Regions from separate parts of the Stenotrophomonas sp. GQ19 genome, predicted to be linked through region 2. Evidence: predicted binding sites of a transcription regulator. Region 2 holds the regulator's gene; the other holds the start of a gene.
The links. The regulator FliA, encoded in region 2, starts transcription of late flagellar genes. The targets are predictions, from matches to a motif close to TAAAGTTTNNCNNNCNNNGGCCGATAA.

Region 1 (6,824 bases), on a different contig from region 2:
CACCACGCGCGCCACGTCGGCCAGGGCGATCGGCGCGGCGTGGTGGCTTTCGATGTACCACAGGGCCCTGCGTGCCGCGCTCATGCCGCCTTCCGGATCGGGACAGGCACGCAGCGTAGCCCAGCATCGCCTGGGCCGCTTGGCCGTTCTTGCTACAGCGTGAGGTTCAACGACACGAACAGGCTGCGCCCCGGAGCCGGCGAGAACATCGGCTGGTCATTGCCGCCCCAGAAGAAATTGTCGTACCACGCGTAGGCGTAGGTGCGGCCGGTGAGGTTCTTCACCTGCAGGTCCACGCTGAGCCGCTCCGACACCGCGTAGCCGGCGCTGGCGTCCAGCACCGCGAAGCCGCCAAAGCGACCGTGCTGGTTGCGCTCTTCGATGTAGTAGTCGCCTTGCCGGCGGCCCTGCATGCCGAAGCGCCAGCGCGCATCGGGGCGGTAGTCGGCCCCGATGTTGGTGATGTGGCGCGGCGTGGCCAGCACCTCGTTGCCGGCCAGCGAGCGGCCGTCGGCGGTGAACGCGCTGATCACCTTGGCCTGCTGGATGGCGTGCGATGCCCAGAGCGTCCAGTGCGCGCTCACGCGTGCGTTGAACTGCAGGTCCACGCCGCGTCGCCGGGTCTGGCCCAGGCCGACGGTGGTGCCGGTGGCGGGCATGTTGGCCACTTCATCGGTGGCGTCCTGCTGCCAGGCGGCGACACGGGCCTGGATGCCGTCGGCCGGGCTGAAGCTGATGCCCAGTTCCTTGCCGGTGTTGATCGACGGGCGGAAGGCGGCCTGCCCGCTGGTCAGGTAGGCCGGGGCGGTGGACCCGGTCAGCACCTGGAAGGTGCGGCCCCAGTTGGCATACACGTTGAGCGAGGGGGTGAACGCGTACGCCACGCTGAGCTTGGGTTGGTCTATCCAGCCGGAGCGCTGCAACGGCGCGCGGACGCCGCCGGGCAGGTGGGTGTCGCCCGAGAACCGATCCACCCGCCACGCCGGGACGATCTTCAACGCGGGTGTCGGCTGGATCACGGCCTGCAGGTAGCCGCCGACGTTGTCCAGGGAATAGCGGTCATCGTTCTGGATGCGCGCCGGTACGGCATCGAAGTCGGTCGGGATGCCGTAGGCGTAACGCAGTCGCCGGTACGCGTTGTCCTGCTGTTCGGCGTTGATGCCGCCAGCCACGGTGAGCCGCTCGCTGGCGCGCCAGGTCAGGGTGCTCAGCAGCCCCGTCTGCCGTTCGTCCCACTGCCGGCGCTGGCGCGGCGCGTTGCCGGGTCGGTAGTCGGTGAAGGTCACCTGGCGGTCGTCCTCGTACCGGTTGTAGTACAGCCGGTTGCTGAGCTGCAGGGTGTCGGTGAGGCGCAGGTCGAGGTGCGCGCCGAGGGTGTGCATGTCGCGCACATCGCCATCGTTGGCATTCTTGCGCGGCGATGCGCGGCGCGCGTTGGCCAGTTCGGTGGCGGTGAGGAAGCCGGGTTCGTCGGCAACGTGGTGGTACACGCGCGCGACCAGGCCGGCCTTGAGCACGTCCTCGTCGCTGCCGATGAACCACTTGCCGCCCAGCGAATACTTGCGCGACCGGTCGTGGTCGCGATAGCCGTCCGAGGCCTGGGTGCCGATGAAGTAGTTCTGTGCCACACCGTTGGCCTCGCGACCGAGCGCGACCTGCACTTCGCGGCTCTCGAAACTGCCGACGCTGAGCCGGGCATCGGTGTAGGTGCCGCCCTGGCGGGTGCCGATGTTGATGTTGCCGCCGATGTTGTGCAGGCCGTAGCGCGGGTCGTTGGTGCCGCGCACCACTTCGATGTAGTCGATGTCCAGCGGGAAGATCATGTCCACGAAGCGCTGGTTGCCGCTGTTGACGTTGCTGGGAATGCCGTCGATCAGGATCTTGATGCCGTTGATGTAGCCCTCGCCGTTGAACGCACGGAAGCTGGCCTTGCCGGACTCGGCGCCCTGGCGGGTTTCGGTGAGCTGGATGCCCGGCATCTGCCCCAGCAGTTCCCAGCTGTTGCCGACGTTCTTGTGCGCGATCTGGTCGGCGCCCATCACATCCACCGAGGTCAACACCTGGCGCGACGCCAGGGGGCCAGTGCTGCCCTTGCGGGCGTCCACGCTGCCGAGGGTGACGGTTGGATCTGGCGCGGGGGCGGCGCCGACATCGAGGGGGAACAGGGCCGCCAGCAGGGCTGAGGCAAGAGCAGGGGTCTTCATGTGGAAGCGGCGTCAGGCAGTCTCGATATAGCAATGATATAACATTGCAACCGTGGTGACCCACCCCCGCTGCCAGCCGTAGGCCATCTGTGAGCCCTCGCTACGGAACCGCGACGCGCCTGCAGGGCGAAGTCATCCCGTGCCGGCTTGCGTGAGCGGGCTCACGCCACCCCGCGCAACCACGCCGTGATCGCCTCGCGCAGCCGTGGATGCGCGGGCACGGTGATGCCGAACGCCTCGTGCAGCACGGTCAGCACATCGTCGGCGTCGTTGAGCATGCGGCGCTCGCTGGGCTGCCCGCGGCGGTGCACGGTGTAGGCCCCGGCGCCGATCGTGCGGCGCCCGTCCGGCCCGGCCAGGGCGACCCGCAGCTGTCCGGGGAAGGAGGAGTGCGGGTGCGTGCACACATACCAGTTGCCCACCTCATGGTCGATGGGGGCCTGCACCTGCAGGTCGAAGTGGTAGAGCGGCCGCCACTCGCCGGCGATGTCCACCCGCAGCAGGAACTGGTCGTGCTGCTGGTCCAGCCGATAGTGCTCGTGCGGCGTGGCCTGGGCGAACCGATGGTCCAGCCGCAGCGGACCGGTCGGCGTGTTGCCACCGAAGCCGACGTCGGCGATGTAGTCCACCGCGTCGATCCGCACCAGCACCAGCATATGGGTGCGCGCGGTGGGTGCGTCATCGGTGCGTCCCATGACCACGCGCGCGGCAAGGGCGCGGGCGTCGAAGCCCAGGTGCTGCAGCAGCGCCAGGAACAGCCCGTTGAGCTCGTAGCAGTACCCGCCGCGTCCTTCGCGCAGCAGCTTGTGCGCCACGCTGGGCAGGTCGATGGCCACCGCATCGCGCAGCAGCGTGGTGAGCGTCTCGAACGGGAACGTGGCGTTGTGACGTTCCTGCAGCAGCGCCAGCGTGGCCAGGGTAGGGGGCGGTGGCGCCGCCACGCCGAGGCGGGCCAGGTAGTCGTGACAGGTTTGCGGGTCCATGGGCAGGGGCCATGCGGGAAGGTGACGCCACTGTGGCGGCTCAACCGTGGTTGAGGTCAAGCACGGGCGATCGAACGCTGAATCGCGCCCGCGGAATGCCCGCCACCGTCATCTTGCCGTCGCTTGCCCCCGCTACAAGGGGCAGGGGTGGCAGCGCGCTGCGGCCGCTTCGAAAATGCAGCCTAAAGACCGCCTGTTTCCGGCCGATACCGATGCGTCAATCCGCCTGGAGCATCTGATGTCGGTCGTCCCCCGCCGCCCGTTGTCCCGGTTCGCCCGCTTGGGTGAACACCTTCCACGTCCCGGTTTCAGCCGCGCCATCGGCGCGCTGCGCCGGCTCAGTGTGGCACGCAAACTCAAGGCCGCGCTGCTGGTCTGTGGCAGCGGTCTGCTGGTCGTGGCGCTGGTCTACGCAGGTACCCGCTACAGCAGCGAGCGTGCCGCCGCCACGTTCGCCGCCCACCAGCAGAACGCCGCGCTGGCCAGCGCACTGGCCACCCAGGTGGCCGAAGCCCGCCGCCTGCAGACCCGCTATGCCATCCACTTCGACGCTGCCGACCGCGGCGCCCTGCAGCAGGCCCAGCAGCAGCTGCAGCAGTCGCTGCAGGCGTTGCAGCGCGCCCCGCACGACCGCGGTACCGCAGCCGCGTTGACCGCACTGGCGGCGCGCGCCCAGGAATTCACTGCCGGCATTGCGGCGCTGAACGACCGCGCCGACGAGATGGGGCGCGGCGACGCCGGACTGCGCGCGCAGCTGGACGCCAGCGCCGCAGCGCTCGATACCCTGCTCACCGACGCCGCCTACCTGCCATTGGCGCTGCAGTGGCAGCGCATGCGGCGGCAGGAAGCGCTGCTGTTGCTTACCGGTGATGCGGTGCACACCGACCAGGCCAGCGAAGCCAAACTGCCGTTCGACCTCGCGGTGTCGGCCTCGGGCCTGGCCGGTCCCACCCAGGACGCGCTGCGTGCCGCAATGGACGATTACCAAGGCGCGTTGCTGGCCTACACCGCCGCACGGGTGGGGCTGGACGTGGAGGCGATGGCGCTCACCGATACCGCCGCGCAGGTCGCGCCCGCGCTGCAGCACCTGCAGCAGGCGCAGGCGGCCGCGCTTGCCGCAGCACGCGCACGCCAGCAGGCCCAGGCACGGGCGATGACCGTGCTGTTCGCCGCGACGCTGGCGCTGGTGGCACTGGTGCTGATCGCCAGCCTGGTGCTGGTCATGCGGGCCGTCCGCCAGCCCATCACCGACACCCTGCGGTTTGCCGAGGACATCGCCGAGGACCGGCTCGACAGCGTGCTTGCCGTGCACAACCCGCACGACGAGATCGGCCAGTTGGCGCGGCGGCTGATCCACATGCAGCAGCGGCTGCGCGAGCGCATCCAGGCCGAGCGCGCCAGCGCCCAGGACAACACCCGCGCCCGCCAGGCATTGGACAGCGCCCAGGCCTGCGTGATGGTGCTCGACCCGGACGGGCGCATCGGCCTGCTCAACCGCGCGCTGCTGGCCGAACTGGCCACGCAGGAAACCCAATGGCGCGGCCAGCCCGCCGCGGCGCTGCACCCGGTGTTCGAACGCATCGTGGCCCAGCTGCACGGCAACGCGGCGTCCAGCCACGAGATCCTGCATGCCGGCATCGGCTACCAGCTGGTGGTCAATCCCATCCTCGACCACGACCAGCTGCTCGGCGCGGCCGTGGAGTGGCGCAGCCGCGCGCTGGAAACCACCGTGGAAACCGAGGTGGCCGCGCTGGTCGATGCCGCCGCGCAGGGCCAGCTGCACGGTCGCATCGACACCACCGGCAAGCAGGGCTTCGTGCACACGCTGGCGGTCAGCATCAACCGCCTGCTGGATACCTTCCAGGGCAATCTGTCCGGCGTGCAGGCGGTGCTGTCCGGGTTGGCCCAGGGCGACCTGCGCGTGCGCATGCAGGGCCAGTTCCAGGGCGTGTTTGCCCACCTGCGCGATGATGCCAACGCCACCGTGCAGCAGTTGACCGACATCGTGGCGCGCATCCAGCACGCGTCATCGGCCATCGACCACGCCGCCGGCGAAATCGTGGCCGGCAACCAGGAGCTGGCCGGGCGTACCGAGCGCCAGGCCGCGCACCTGGAAGAAACCGCCTCGTCGATGGAAGAACTTACCGCCACCGTGCGCCAGAACGCCGACGCCGCCCAGCAGGCCAACCAGCTGGCGCTGCAGGCCACCGGCGTTGCCCAGCAGGGCGGCGCCTCGGTGGCGCAGGTGGTGGCCAGCATGCGCGACATCGCCGACGCGTCGCGGCGTATCGCCGACATCACCGGGGTCATCGACGGCATCGCCTTCCAGACCAACATCCTGGCCTTGAACGCGGCGGTGGAGGCGGCGCGGGCCGGTGAGCAGGGCCGCAGTTTCGCCGTGGTGGCCAGCGAAGTGCGCCTGCTGGCCCAGCGCAGTGCCGACGCCGCACGCCAGATCAAGGGCCTGATCGAGGCCTCGGTGGACACCGTGGCCGCCGGCAGCCGCCAGGTGGACCAGGCCGGTGCAACGATGGGCCAGATCGTCGGCAGCGTGCAGCAGGTCAGCGCCATCATGGCCAGCATCTCGGCCGCCTCGCAGCAGCAGAGCGCCGGTATCGAGCAGGTGGGGCATACGCTGCTGCAGATGGATGGCAGCACCCAGCAGAACGCCGCGCTGGTGGAGGAAGCGTCGGCGTCGGCGCAGGCGATGGAGCGCCAGGCCGCGCTGCTGTCCGACGCGGTGGCCGCCTTCGTGCTGGAGGTGCCGGCGGTGCGGCCGGTGGCGGCGCGCGCGGTGGGCTGACCGCGCGACCGATACGCAGCCCTCACGCGTCTTCACTGGCCGCTTCGACGGGCGCTCATTATCCTGCACGCATGAGCACCCGTCGCACGCCCCCCGCAGCTTCCGCACGCAACGCCTTTGTCCGCGTCCGCGGCGCCCGCGAACACAACCTGAAAAACGTCGACGTGGAGATCCCACGCGACGCCCTGGTGGTGTTCTCCGGCATCTCCGGTTCGGGCAAGTCCTCGCTGGCTTTCGGCACCTTGTACGCCGAAGCGCAGCGGCGTTACCTGGAGTCGCTGTCGCCTTATGCGCGCCGGCTCATCGACCAGGTGGGCGTGCCCGACGTGGACGCCATCGAAGGGCTGCCACCGGCCGTGGCGCTGCAACAGCAGCGCGGCACCGCCAGCGTGCGCTCCAGCGTGGGCAGCGTCACCACGCTGTCCAGCCTGCTGCGCATGCTGTACTCGCGTGCGGGCAGCTACCCGCCGAAGCAGCCGATGCTGTTTGCCGAAGACTTCTCGCCCAACACCCCGCAAGGCGCCTGCCCGAACTGCCATGGGCTGGGCCACATCTTCGAGGTCACCGAGCAGTCGATGGTGCCCGACCCGTCGTTGAGCATCCGCGAGCGCGCCATTGCGGCGTGGCCGCCGGCCTGGCACGGGCAGAACCAGCGCGACATCCTGGTCACCCTCGGCTATGACGTGGATATTCCCTGGCGCGACCTGCCCAAGAAGCAGCGCGACTGGATCCTGTTCACCGAAGAACAACCGGTGGCGCCGGTGTATGCCGGCTTCACCCCGGCCGAAACCCGCGCCGCGCTGCGTCGCAAGGAAGAGCCCAGCTACATGGGCA
Region 2 (6,824 bases):
CACGATGGTGAGCAGCGACGAGGCGGCCGGTGCGACGGCCAGCCAATGGCGCAGGTCCACCAGCGGCAGCGTGTGCGACTTGCGGTCGAGCACGGCGCGGCCGTCGAACCAGCCCAGCGAGGTGTTTGGCGCGTGCAGCACTTCCATCACGCGGGCCAGGGGCAGGGCATAGACGTCTTCGCCGGCCTGCACCAGCAGGGTGGGCAGGATCGCCAGGGTGAGCGGGACGCGGATCATGAAGCGGCTGCCACGGCCCAGCTCGGACTGGATCTGGATCTGGCCGCTGAGCTCGCGGATGCGCGACTGCACCACGTCCATGCCGACGCCACGGCCGGAAATGTCGGTGACTTCCTGCTTGGTCGAGAAGCCCGGCAGGAACACCAGGTGCAGGCATTCCTCGCTGGTCAGGCGGGCCGCCGCTTCCGGATCGATCAGGCCCTTTTCGCGCGCCTTCTGGCGCAGCCGTTCGGGATCGATGCCGGCGCCGTCGTCCTGCACTTCAATGCTGACGTAGTCGCCTTCCTGCTGCGCCGACAGCCGCACGTGGCCGCTGCGCGGCTTGCCCTGGGCTTCACGCAGGTCGGGGGTTTCCACGCCGTGGTCGATGGCGTTGCGCACCAGGTGCACCAGCGGGTCGGCCAGGGCCTCGACCAGGTTGCGGTCGAGCTCGGTTTCAGCGCCGACCAGCTCCAGTTCCACTTCCTTCTTCAGGTTGCGCGCCACGTCGCGGGCGACCTTGGGGAAGCGCGAGAACACCTTGCCCACCGGCTGCATGCGGGTGCGCATCACCGCCGACTGCAGGCGCGCGGTGGCGATGTCCAGGGTGGAGACGGCGCGGTCGAGTTCTTCGTCGTGCAGGCGCGCACGCAGCGTCTTGAGGCGGTTGCGTGACAGCACCAGTTCGCCGATCAGGTTGACGATGGCGTCCAGGCGCTTGGTGTCCACGCGCACCGTGTGCTCGGCCTCGGCCACCGGCTTGTTGGCAGCCGGCTTGGCCGGCGGTGCGGCCGGTGCGCGCGGTGGCGGGGCGGCCGCGACTGCGGGCTTGGCGCCGGGCACGGCGCCGCCGTGCAGCTGGTCGAGCAGGGCTTCAAATTCGTCTTCGCCGATCAGGCCGTCGTCTGCCTTCCTGGCCACCGCTGCCGGGGCGGCGCCGCCGTGCAGGGTGTCGAGCAGTGCTTCGAACTCGTCTTCGCTGATCAGTTCGCCGGTGGCCGGCGTAACGGCAGCGGCCGGGGTGGCCGGGCCGTTGACGTCGAACTGTGCGATCAGTTCCGGCGGCGCGTAGCCCGGCTCGGTACCGGCCGAGACCGAATCCAGCATCGACTGCAGGTAATCCAGCGATTGCTGGGCGGCGTCGAAGTGGTGGGCCTGCAGGGTGGCCTTGCCGGAGCGGGCCATGCCCAGGGTTTCCTCGGCGGCATGGCACAACTCGACCATGGCCTGGATGCCGAGGAAGCCGGCACCGCCCTTGAGCGTGTGGAAGCCACGGAACACCGCATTGAGCTGGTCACTGTCCTGGGGCGACTGCTCCAGCGACACCAGCTGTTCGCCAAGGCGGTCCAGGATTTCCTGGGCCTCGAGGATGAAATCGGCGGCAATATCGTCTGGAACAGCGCTCATGGTGTTACAGCCCCAAATCCGAAAGCAGGTCGTCAGCATCCACCTGTGAAACCTGGTGACGGTCCAGGCCACTCACGGCCGGGCCGGCCAGGCCGTTGTCACGCTTGTGCGCGGTGTCGTCCTGCGGCGGCAGGCCGAGTGCGCCAAACCCTTCATGCACGCGACGCACGATCCCCACCACGCGGCGGATGATCTGCCCGGTGAGGTCCTGGTAGCTCTGGGTAAGGGCGATCTCGGTGAGGTTGTGGCGGATCCGGTCCAGCTGCTGGTCCTGGTCGGCGGTGAGGCCGTTGGCACGCAGCTGTTCGGTCAGCGCCCGGCATTCCTCGGCCAGGTCCAGGGTGCGGTGGGTGGCCTGTTCGGTCATCGTCACCACGTGGTCCAGGCGCGCGCAGGCATCGTCCAGCTCGCCGGCTTCGCTGGGCAGGCTGGGCAGTTCGCCCAGGGCCTGGCCAAGTTCGCGGGCGAGCCGGTTCAGGCCGGCCATCATCGGCTGGGTACGCAAGGCAGCCAGCGCGTCGATTTCCCGGCGCCAGCCGGCTTCATCGCCGCTTTCCAGCGCAGCCAGGGCGTCCTGCAGGCGCTGGACCAGCGCGGATTTGTCGCGAAGGGTTTCCATCAGGCGCTCGCTGCCAGGCGTTCGAAGATCTTGCCGAGCTTTTCTTCCAGGGTCTGCGCGGTGAACGGCTTGATGATGTAGCCGTTGACGCCGCACTGGGCCGCTTCGATGATCTGTTCGCGCTTGGCTTCGGCGGTCACCATCAGCACCGGCAGGGTCTTCAGCTTGGCGTCGGCGCGGATCGCCTTGAGCAGGTCGATGCCGGTCATCACCGGCATGTTCCAGTCGGTGACCACGAAATCGAACGGCTGGCTCTGCAGCAGCGACAGCGCGGCATGCCCGTCCTCGGCTTCGGCCGTATTGGTGAAGCCCAGATCGCCCAGCAGGTTCTTGACGATACGACGCATGGTCGAGAAATCGTCGACGATCAGGATACGCATGTTCTTGTTCAAAGCACTTTCCTCGGTATCAAGTGTTCGCGAGGCCGGCGTCGGCCGCCTCGAAGATCTTCAATCGGCCCCGCAGGCGCAGCACGGCCTGGCCGTGGATCTGGCACACGCGTGACTCGCTGACGCCCAGCACGGCGCCGATCTCTTTCAGGTTCAGTTCCTGCTCGTAGTACAGCGACAGCACCAGCTGTTCGCGTTCGGGCAGCAGGCCGATCGCATTGCCCAGTTCGCGGCCGAATTCGCCACGCTCCAGCACCTGCTGCGGGGTCGGGCCACCCTGGGCGACGGTGTCCAGCTCGCCCTGGTCCTCGATCCGCGATTCCAGGCTCAGCACCTGGCCGCGTGCGGCGTCTTCCATCAGGCGCAGGTAGTCCGGCAGCGGCATGTCCATGGCGGCGGCCACTTCGGTGGCGCTGGCGGCACGGCCGGTGCTCTGCTCCAGGCGGCGGATGGTGGACGCGGCGTCGCGGGCGCGGCGGTGCACCGAACGCGGTACCCAGTCGCCCCGGCGGATCTCGTCGATCATCGAGCCGCGGATGCGGATCGAGGCATAGGTTTCGAACGAGGCGCCCTGGTCGGCGTCGTAGCTGCGCGAGGCTTCGATCAGGCCCATCATGCCGGCCTGGATCAGGTCATCCACTTCCACGCTGGCCGGCAGGCGCGCGGCCAGGTGGTGGGCGATGCGGCGCACCAGGTCCGAATGCTGGGCAATGCATTCGTTGGCGGCGGTGCGTTGCACCTCTTTGTATTGTGCGGCGCCTTTCATGCGGTCACCCCGCGTTGCTTGAGGATGCGTTCCAGGAAGAATTCGACCCCACCACGCGGCTCGGTCGGGGCCTGCCAGCGGGCGGTGCGGCGGGCGATTTCGGTGATCGCCTGGGCGGCCGGGCTGGACGGGTAGGCCTTGACCACCGGCTGCTGGCGCTGCACCGACAGGCGCAGCCAGTCATCCTGCGGCACGCAGCCGAGGTAGTTCAGCGACACATCGGCCAGGAACTTCTCGCAGACCCGGGTCAGCTTTTCGTACAGCACGCGGCCCTCGTTGGGGTCGCGCACCATGTTGGCCACCACCTGGATGCGGTCCACGCCGCGTTCCCGCGAGAGCACCTTGATCAGGGCATAGGCGTCGGTGATCGAGGCCGGCTCGTCGCAGACCACCACCACGGTGTCCTGGGCGGCCTGGCAGAAGGTCAGCACGCCGTCGGTGATGCCGGCGGCGGTGTCCACCACCATGAAGTCCAGCTCGCGCTCCAGTTCGGAGAACACGTTGACCAGGCCCACGTGCTCGGCCGGCTGCAGTTCGGCCATGTGCCGGCGACCCGATGCGGCCGGGACCACCAGCACGCCACCGGGGCCTTCCATGATCACTTCATCCAGGGTGCAGCGCCCGGCGACCAGGTCGGCCAGGGTCAGCTTGGGCTGCAGGCCCAGGATCACATCGATGTTGGCCAGGCCCAGGTCGGCGTCCAGCAGCAGCGTGCGCTTGCCCATGTCGGCGAGCGCCACGGCCAGGTTGGCCGACACGTTGGTTTTGCCCACGCCGCCCTTGCCGCCGGTGACGGCGATGGTGCGCACAGGGCCCAGCGGCTGGCTGCGGGTGGCAGACAACGGGAAGGTCTTGGTCAGCTTGGCGTACTCACGCGACGGCATGGTTCAACTCCGGGTTGCAGGGCATATCGGCCGCGCGGCGCAAATCTTCAAGGCGAAGTACAAGATTGGCGGCACTGGCCCGGTGCAGGTCTTCGGGAACGTCCTGGCCATCGGTGACCCAGGTGATCGGCAGGCGGTGGTCCACGGCCACCGACAGGGCGGTGCCGAAGCGGCCGGTTTCGTCCAGCTTGCTCAGCACCACGCCCTGCGGGTTGGCGGCACTGAAGCGGCGGACCACCTCGTCCATGTCGCCGAAACTGGTGTTGGCCGGCAGCACCAGCAGGGTGCGGATCTGCTCGGCGGCGCGCAGCCACTGCAGCTGGGCGGCAAGGGCACGGTCGCGCGGGCCCAGCCCGGCGGTGTCGATCAGCACCAGCTTGTAGTCCTGCAGGCGCTCAAGGAGCTGGTTCAGGTCGCTGCCGCTGTTGGCTTCGTGCACCGCGATGCCGAGCTGGCGGCCGAAGCCGTACAGCTGCTCGCGGGCGCCGATGCGGCCGGTATCGGTGGTGACCAGGGCCACGTCGCGGGCGGCATGCTTCTCGGCGAAGCGCGAGGCCAGCTTGGCGATGGTGGTGGTCTTGCCGGCACCGGTCGGGCCGACCAGGGCGATCACGCCGCCGGACTCGAGCGGGTCAACCGGGGCGATCGGCAGCTTGCGCGACAGCAGGCCCAGCATCAGCCCGCGGCCACGGTGGGCTTCGGTGTCCAGCGGGATCTGCATGGCCACGTCGCGGCTGATGCCGGCGTCGAAGCCGTATTCGTCCATCAGGTCCAGCGCGGCGGCGCGTACCGGCGACCCCCGCAGGCGCTCGTCGGTGAAGCGGTGCATTTCGCGTTCGATGACGTGGCGCATGCCGGCCACTTCATGGCGCAGCTGGCGGATCTCTTCGTCATCGCGCTGCACCACCACCAGTTCGGCGGCGGGCTGCGGCTGGGCCTGCGCCGGTTCCGTGACGGCCACCGGCGCCGGGTTTTCGACGCGGGTTTCGGCGACGGCGGCCAGCGCCTGCGGCACGGCGGTGGCGACGGCCTCGGCGACCGGCAGGGCCGGCGGCACGGTGACGCTGACCGGCAGCGGCGGCATCGCCACGGCGGCAGTCGGCACATGCATCTGGAAGTGCGGTTCGTCGTCCAGCGGCGGGTCGATGATGAAGCGGGCGCGGTTGATCGGCGGGGCGACGGTGGCGACGGCCGGTTCGGCGCCAGCCGGCTCGAACTGTGCCGGTGCCGGCGACGCGGCGGCGGCCTGCTCGACGTTGAACGGGGCGAAGATCTGTTCCGGCAGCGCGCTCATGCCGGCCGCCGGGGCGGTGGCGGCGCGGGCCAGGGTGGCCGCGAAACCGCTGCTGCCCGGCGGCGGCACGATCTCGTTGGCGGTGTCCAGGGTACGGCCGGTGGCACCCACCGCGGCACGGGCCAGCGCGGCCACCGCAGAGGTGGTGGCGGCCACCGGTTCGGCGGCAACCACGGTCGGCTTGCGACGGGTCACCGCGGCGATCACCGCATCGGCGGCATTGCGCGGTCGCGGCGCCGGGGCCGGGGCCACGTCCTTGCGCGCTGCTTCCAGCGCACGCTGCACCGCACCTTCGTCGTAATTCGCCGCGGCCACGATCTCGACGCCTTCCTCGATCCGCCGGTTCGACAGGATCACCGCATCAGGACCATGTTCCTTGCGCACCAGGTTCATGGCCGAGCGCATATCGGGAGCGACGAAGCGTTTGATTTTCATGCTGTGGTACCGGGACTGGGGCGGCGGGGTGGTGGAAGGGAAGCGCTGGTTGTCGGTGGTCTGCACGGTCCGGGTTTCCCTTTATGTCCTGCTGCGTTGATATCGAAATGGGGGTGTGTCTGTTTTCTGGCACATGTCCGTCGGGGTTCCGACGTCAGCTGATCGTGCCGACCAGCTTCAGTCGTTTGTCCTCGGGTACCTCGCTGTAGGCCAGCACCGACAGCGAGGGGACGCTGTGGCGCACCAGCCGTGCCAGCGCGGCACGCACCGGGCCGGGTACCAACACGACCGCCGGCTCATTCTTCGCTTCCTGCTTGCTGACACATTCGGCCAGACTTTGGTGCAGTCGCTCAGCGAGTCCGGGTTCCAGTGCGGCGCCGTTGCCCTGTGTGGACTCCTGCAAGACACGTTCCAATTGCGGGTTGAGGGTGAACACCGGCAGCTCGGCCGACATGCCGGCGATCTCCTGCACGATGAAACGGCCCAGTGCGTTGCGCACCGCAGCGGTCAGCGTGGCCGGGTCCTGGCTGATGGGCGCGTTCTCCACCAGCGATTCGACGATCTTGCGCAGCTGGCGGATCGGAATGCGTTCGATCAGCAGGTTCTGCAGGACCCGCACCACCGCCGACAACGGCAGCGACTTCGGGGTGAGGTCTTCCACCAGCTTGGGCGCGCTCTTGGCCAGGTTGGCCAGCAGCTGCTGCACTTCCTCGTGGCCGAGCAGTTCGGGCGCGTGTTCGCGGATCAGGTGCGACAGGTGGGTGGCCACCACGGTGGCCGGATCGACCACGGTGTAGCCCATGGTTTCGGCGTG

Region 1: a site for FliA is predicted at 3,371-3,397, ahead of AC6CHL_RS15060 (methyl-accepting chemotaxis protein). Genes of this name have one in related genera too.

Annotation. Positions count from the first base shown of each region.
Region 1 is NZ_JCAXES010000008.1:77,833-84,656, forward strand. Features, by position in the region: gene AC6CHL_RS15045 (AraC family transcriptional regulator) at 1-84, opposite strand, end outside; gene AC6CHL_RS15050 (TonB-dependent receptor) at 153-2,204, opposite strand; gene AC6CHL_RS15055 (arylamine N-acetyltransferase family protein) at 2,366-3,187, opposite strand; gene AC6CHL_RS15060 (methyl-accepting chemotaxis protein) at 3,426-5,990, shown strand; gene AC6CHL_RS15065 (excinuclease ABC subunit UvrA) at 6,062-6,824, shown strand, end outside.
Region 2 is NZ_JCAXES010000001.1:277,603-284,426, forward strand. Features, by position in the region: gene AC6CHL_RS01155 (chemotaxis protein CheA) at 1-1,623, opposite strand, end outside; gene AC6CHL_RS01160 (protein phosphatase CheZ) at 1,628-2,242, opposite strand; gene cheY (chemotaxis response regulator CheY) at 2,242-2,634, opposite strand; gene AC6CHL_RS01170 (RNA polymerase sigma factor FliA) at 2,651-3,397, opposite strand; gene AC6CHL_RS01175 (MinD/ParA family ATP-binding protein) at 3,394-4,281, opposite strand; gene flhF (flagellar biosynthesis GTPase FlhF) at 4,268-6,010, opposite strand; gene flhA (flagellar biosynthesis protein FlhA) at 6,165-6,824, opposite strand, start outside.